Niveibacterium microcysteis: one gene and its partner. The protein of the gene in region 2 interacts with the protein of the main gene of each other region in a pairwise test. Links are inferred from orthologs where the notes say so. Each region holds a gene or a part of one and is shown on either strand. Other genes may lie near its edges.

Region 1 (3,232 bases), 800 kb from region 2 along the record:
TGCAGCAAGTAGCGCGCACGCGGCACCGGGCGGCGAAGAATGCGGTAGCCCTCGTTGGCGTGCGAGGCCCACTGCATCGCCACACGACGCTCGTTTTCGGCAAGGTGCGCGTAGCGATCCGGGTGGATCTTCGCCTGCACATCAAGATAGGCAGATTCCAGCACCGACGGATCGACCGTATAGCGGCGCGGCAATCCGAACAAAGAGAAGTAGTCGCCTAGAGCGTCGGAAAAGTTCATCGGATTCAGTAATGACAACGCCGCCGTGCGCATCGGTGCGCCGCGGCGGCGTCGCGCCGGTCAGGCAAGGCCAGGCTCAGACGTTGAAACTCTCGCCGCAACCGCACTGGTCCTTGACGTTGGGGTTGTTGAACTTGAACCCCTCGTTAAGACCCTCGCGGACAAAATCCAGCTCAGTGCCATCGATGTACGGCAGGCTCTTCGGGTCCACCAGAACCTTCACACCATGGCTCTCGAACACGATATCGGCCTCGTCGGCCTGATCGGCGTATTCGAGCTTGTAGGCCATGCCGGAACAGCCTGAGGTCTTCACCCCAAGCCGCACACCGACCCCCTTGCCGCGCCGGGCAAGAAAGTTGGCGACATGTTTTGCAGCGCTTTCAGACAACGTGACAGCCATGATTTCCTCAGTCGGCCTTGGGCGACGCCTCTGCATGCTTTTGACGGTAGTCTTCCACAGCCGCCTTGATCGCATCTTCAGCAAGAATCGAGCAGTGGATTTTAACCGGCGGGAGCGCAAGTTCTTCAGCGATCAGTGTGTTGCGGATATCAAGGGCCTGGTCGAGCGTCTTGCCCTTGACCCATTCGGTTACCAGCGACGACGACGCAATCGCCGAGCCACAACCGTAGGTCTTGAACTTCGCATCTTCGATCACACCGGTTTCCGGGTTGACCTTGATCTGGAGCTTCATCACGTCGCCGCAGGCCGGCGCGCCAACCATGCCGGTACCGATGCCGGCTTCGGTCTTGCCGAACGAGCCAACATTGCGCGGATGCTCGTAGTGATCCAGAACTTTTTCGCTATAGGCCATCTTCGTACTCCTCAGTATTCTTCAGTGCGCGGCCCATTGGACCGTGTTGAGATCGATGCCTTCCTGAACCATTTCCCACAGTGGGGACAGCTCACGAAGCTTGCCGATCTTCTTGTGCAGCAGATCGATCGTGTAGTCGATCTCTTCCTCGGTCGTGAAACGGCCGATCGTAAAACGGATCGAGCTATGCGCCAGCTCGTCATTGCGCCCCAAGGCGCGCAGCACGTACGAAGGCTCCAGCGACGCCGAGGTACAGGCCGAGCCCGACGACACCGCGAGATCCTTGACCGCCATGATCATCGACTCGCCTTCGACGTAAGCAAAGCTGATGTTCAGGTTGTGCGGCACACGCTGAACCATGTCGCCATTGACGTAGGTCGCTTCGATATCCGACAGGCCCTTTAGCAAGCGGTCGCGCAGCTTGCCGATGCGGGCGTTGTCCGCTGCCATCTCTTCGCGCGCAATACGGAACGCTTCACCCATACCTGCAATCTGGTGCGTAGCCAATGTGCCGGAACGCAAACCGCGCTCATGCCCACCGCCGTGCATCTGCGCTTCAAGGCGAACGCGCGGCTTGCGACGCACATACAGCGCGCCGATGCCCTTCGGGCCGTAAGTCTTGTGCGCTGAGAACGACATCAAGTCGACCTTCAGTTTTTCAAGGTCAATTTCCACCTTGCCGGTCGCTTGCGCGGCGTCCACATGGAAGACGATTCCACGCTCGCGGCAGATCTCGCCAATCTCGGCGATCGGCTGCACAACGCCGATCTCGTTATTCACGAACATCACGGAAACCACGATCGTGTCCGGGCGAATCGCCGCCTTGAACTGCTCCAGGTCGATCAAACCGTTGTCCTGCACATCGAGGTAGGTCACCTCGAAGCCCTGACGCTCAAGCTCACGGGTGGTGTCCAGCACCGCCTTGTGTTCCGTCTTCACCGTAATCAGGTGCTTGCCCTTGCCCGCATAGAAGTGCGCGGCGCCCTTGATCGCCAGGTTGTTCGACTCGGTCGCGCCAGACGTCCAGATGATTTCCTTCGGGTCGGCGTTAACCAGCGCAGCCACCTGCTCGCGCGCTTCTTCCACCGCACGTTCGGCCTCCCAGCCAAAGGCATGCGAGCGGCTCGCCGGATTGCCGAAATGCTCCGTCAGGTACGGAATCATCTTGGCCGCCACGCGCGGATCCACCGGCGTCGTCGCAGAGTAATCAAGGTAGATCGGAAACTTCAGCATTGCGTCCACTCCAGGCGGGCCGGACCCGCATCACTCATATACTCAGACCGCCACGGCGGAGAGCGTTCTTAAGCCTTGCAGCGTTTCGCCCAACGTTTTCACGAATCGGGCCAGCGCCTCATCCTGCGTGTCGCGCCCGAGGCTCACCCGGATTGCGCCACGCGCAACTTCATCCTCTACACCCATCGCCAGCAGCGTTGCCGACGGCCGCGGATCTGCGCTGGAGCAGGCCGACCCGCTCGCAACCGCAAAACCCGCACGATCCAGTTTCGCCACCAGCGTTTCGCCGTCGACATGGTCGAACGCGAAAAACGCCGTGTTCGGAAGGCGCGCAGCGCCAGCACCAAATACCCACGCCCCCAGGCTCAGAAGCGACGCTTCAAGTGCGTCGCGCTGTCGTGCAGCACGCGACGTCCATTCGTTCAACTCTGCCACCGCGAGTTCCGCTGCTGCACCAAAGCCAACAATCGCCGCGACGTTCTCGGTCCCAGAACGCAAGCCACGCTCCTGGCCACCGCCGGCAACCAGCGGCGCAAGCTCAACACGCTTGTCCAGCACCAAAGCGCCAGCGCCAAGGGGGCCGTGGATCTTGTGCGACGAGATCGTCATTGCGCTCACCGCGAGAGCCCTGAACGAAATCGGCATTTTGCCCAGCGCCTGCACCGCATCGGTGTGAAACAGCGCGCCAGCGGCGCGCGCCTCCGCTGCAAGCCTGTCAATTTCCTGCAAGACGCCGGTCTCGTTGTTTGCCGCCATCACCGACACAAGTCTCGGCGATTGCTTCATCAGCTCGGCAAACACGTCCGCACGAATCCGACCCGAGCCGTCGATGAGTGCCGTCTCGCGGCGCCAGCCCGATCGTTCAAGCTGGCGTGCGGGCTCACGAACGCACGGATGCTCCGAAGCGCCAACAACGATCAGCCCCGGTTTCATCTGCGCAGCGGCGCC
Region 2 (3,142 bases):
ACGGCTTGCCCGATCTGGGTGATTCCGCGCAGGCCGACATCTCGCCGCAGATGGAACGCCAGATTGGCGCGGCGATCGTGCGCGAGATCCGCTTCGGTGACGCGCGCTATGTGGACGATCCCGAGCTGGAGGACTACCTCGAGCGCATCGGTTCGCGGCTAGTCGCCGTGAGCGCCACGCCGAGCCAGCAGTACCGCTACTTCGTGCTGCACGACAAGTCGATCAACGCCGCGGCAACCCTTGGCGGCGTGCTGTACTTCCATACCGGGCTGTTCGTCGCGGCGCAGTCCGAATCCGAGCTGGCCTCGGTGATGGCGCACGAAATCTCGCACGTGCAGCAGCGCCACATGGCGCGGATGGTCGCGCAGCAGCAGAACATGGGTTACATGATGCTCGCCTCGCTGGTACTGGCGATCCTTGCCTCCCGCTCGAGCGGCGATGCCGCAGGTGCAGCGCTTTCGGCGGGGCAGGCGGCGATGGCGAGCGCGCAGCTGGCGTATTCGCGCGACTACGAACGCGAAGCGGATCGCATTGGCCTACAGGTGCTCGACGCCGCGGGTTTCGACACGCGCGGCATGGTGAGTTTTTTCGAGCGTCTCGATCGCGCGACGCGGCTCTTCGATAGCGGCTCGTTTGCTTACCTGCGCTCCCACCCGCTGACCAGCGAGCGGATCGGTGATGTGGCCAACCGGGTGCAGCAACTGCCATATCGGCAAGTGGTCGATTCGATCGACTTCTCCTTGGTCAAGGCGAAGATCGAGAGCCTTGAGCAGGTGCCGGAAGACATCCTGACGCGCTTTGCCGGCGAGCCACCACAACGCGTGAATGCCGCTGCCGTCCATTGGTACGCACGCGGTCGCGCCCACCTTCGGCTCAACCAGGTCGCCGATGCGCAGAAGGATGTCGCTGCCTTGCGCAAGCTCGACCTCAGCAGCGCCATGGTCGATCTGCTTGATGCAGATGTGCACCGGGCCGCTGGCGCCAACATGGATGCGGTGCGCATCCTGCGGGCGGCGCGACAGCGTTTTCCGCAGAGCAGCGCGCTGGTCTACGGCGAGATTGATGCCCTGATGGCGGCCGGCAAACCCCGCGAGGCAGCGGCGCTCGCGAATGACCAGATCCGCTTCGACAGCGCCGACGAGCGGCTCTACAGCCGCCTCGCCAAGGCGAGTGCGGCGCAAGGCAAGCGCCTGTCGCAACATCGTGCCCAGGCGGAGGTCTACGTCCTGCGTGGGTCGCTCTACTCCGCGATCGAACAACTCACGCTCGGCCTTCGCGCGCGCGACGGCGATTACTACGAGAAGGCCGCCGCCGAAGCGCGCTTGGCGGAGCTGCAAGACCGGCGTCGTGAGCTGGAGAAGCAACAGCAACGATGACGTGCGCGGGGGCGGCGCGTGCCGCGCGCTAGAATGAAACTTCAGCCTTTACCTGTCTCGGGAGTCTTGGATGGACGTTAATCGCGATCTGGATGTGCGCGGGCTCAATTGCCCCTTGCCGATCCTGCGGGCGAAGAAGGCGCTTGCCGAAATGCACACCGGGGAGACGCTGCGCGTGGTCGCCACGGACCCTGGCTCGGTGCGTGATTTCCAGGCCTTCTGCCGACAGACCGGCCACGAGCTTGCATCGCACGCCGAAACGGCAGCGAAAGAATTCGAGTTCGTGATCCGCTGCAAGTGAGCTGAACTTCGTGCCGAACCCGTTTGGGAGCGGCCGGTCATAGCCAGACAGGCGGCCGCGATGCGGCCGTCGTTCATTCGTGGCACTTGGTGCCGAACCATCTGGGAGTATGCATGCACGTCCGTAGCGGCTTTTCGCGGGCCCTTGTGCTGGGGCTTTGGCTGGTAATCACACCTGCAGTCGGTTGGGCCGATGCGGCACCGGCTGCCGTCAGCGTTCCGCAAGGGATTCAGCGCGTGACCAGCGTGGAGGGCATCACCGAATACCGTTTGCCGAACGGCCTGCGGGTCTTGCTCGCGCCGGACGAGACCAAGCCCAGCACCACGGTGAATATCACCTATCTGGTGGGCTCCCGGCATGAACACTACGGTGAGACCGGCATGGCGCACCTGCTTGAGCACCTGATGTTCAAGGGGTCGAAGAATTTCCCCGGCAACACCATCGACTCCGAGTTCAAGCGCCGTGGCATGCAGATGAACGGCACGACGTGGTTCGATCGCACGAACTACTACGAGACGTTCACGGCCTCGGACGACAACCTAGACTGGGCTTTGCGTATGGAGGCGGACCGCATGGTCAATTCCTACATTGCGAAGGCCGATCTCGATTCAGAGATGACCGTCGTGCGCAACGAAATGGAGTCTGGCGAGAACAATCCGGGCCAGATCCTGTGGGAAAAGATGGCGGCCGCAGCCTACCAGTGGCACAACTACGGCAAATCGACGATTGGCGCGCGTGCTGACGTCGAAGGCGTGCGCATCGAGAATCTGCAGGCGTTCTACCGCCGTTACTACCAACCGGACAACGCGGTGCTGACCGTGACCGGCAAGTTCGATGCCGCTGCCACGCTGCAGAAGATCGCCAACTACTTCATGCCGATTGCGCGGCCTGCGCGGGAGCTGACGCCGACCTGGACACGCGAACCGGTGCAGGACGGCGAGCGCGAAGTCGCGCTGGCGCGGGTGGGTGACATACAGCTCGTTGGCACTCTCTACCATGTGCCGGCGGGCTCACATCCGGATACCGCGGCGCTCTCATTACTCTCATACATACTCGGTGATGCGCCGAGCGGCCGCTTGCACAAGGCCCTGGTGGAGCGAGGCAAGGCGGCGAGCGTCAGCGCCTGGAACTTCGAGTTGGCCGAGCCGGGCTACATGACCTTCTTCGTGCAACTCACGAAGCAGCAGTCGCGCAGCGAAGCCCGCAAGATCCTCGTCGACGTGGTCGAGAACCTCGCGCGCAAGCCGATCACCCAGGCCGAACTCGATCGCGCCCGCGTTGCCCTGCTCAATGGCTTTGAGAAGACGCTCAATGATCCGGCGCATTTCGGCGTGGGCCTGTCCGAAGCCATTGCGCTTGGTGACTGGCGACTGTTCTTCCTCGGGCGCGACCGTATTGAACAGGCAACGCTTGCCGATGTGCAGCGGGTTGCCAACGCCTACTTCAAGGCGTCAAACCGGACTTT

What was found.
Region 1: the proteins of JY500_RS15170 (region 2) and JY500_RS11540 interact in binary tests that used the Escherichia coli proteins (3 or more experiments, as listed by UniProt). The link is inferred for Niveibacterium microcysteis from one-to-one orthologs.

The regions. Positions count from the first base shown.
Region 1 is NZ_CP071060.1:2,553,843-2,557,074, forward strand. The notes cover bases 179-3,093. They hold JY500_RS11540 (IscS subfamily cysteine desulfurase), read right to left. Parts: upstream 2,285-3,093; coding sequence 1,073-2,284; downstream 179-1,072. Other genes in these bases: hscB (Fe-S protein assembly co-chaperone HscB), read right to left, coding at 179-239; iscA (iron-sulfur cluster assembly protein IscA), read right to left, coding at 316-639; iscU (Fe-S cluster assembly scaffold IscU), read right to left, coding at 647-1,051; JY500_RS11545 (cysteine desulfurase family protein), read right to left, coding at 2,327-3,093. Outside these bases: more of hscB, read right to left, coding at 1-178; more of JY500_RS11545, read right to left, coding at 3,094-3,232. UniProt on the Escherichia coli protein: Master enzyme that delivers sulfur to a number of partners involved in Fe-S cluster assembly, tRNA modification or cofactor biosynthesis. Catalyzes the removal of elemental sulfur from cysteine to produce alanine.
Region 2 is NZ_CP071060.1:3,349,020-3,352,161, reverse strand. What follows is about bases 237-3,061. They hold JY500_RS15170 (sulfurtransferase TusA family protein), read left to right. Parts: upstream 237-1,446; coding sequence 1,447-1,677; downstream 1,678-3,061. Other genes in these bases: JY500_RS15165 (M16 family metallopeptidase), read left to right, coding at 1,791-3,061; JY500_RS15175 (M48 family metalloprotease), read left to right, coding at 237-1,376. In the rest of the region: more of JY500_RS15175, read left to right, coding at 1-236; more of JY500_RS15165, read left to right, coding at 3,062-3,142. UniProt on the Escherichia coli protein: Sulfur carrier protein involved in sulfur trafficking in the cell. Part of a sulfur-relay system required for 2-thiolation during synthesis of 2-thiouridine of the modified wobble base 5-methylaminomethyl-2-thiouridine (mnm(5)s(2)U) in tRNA.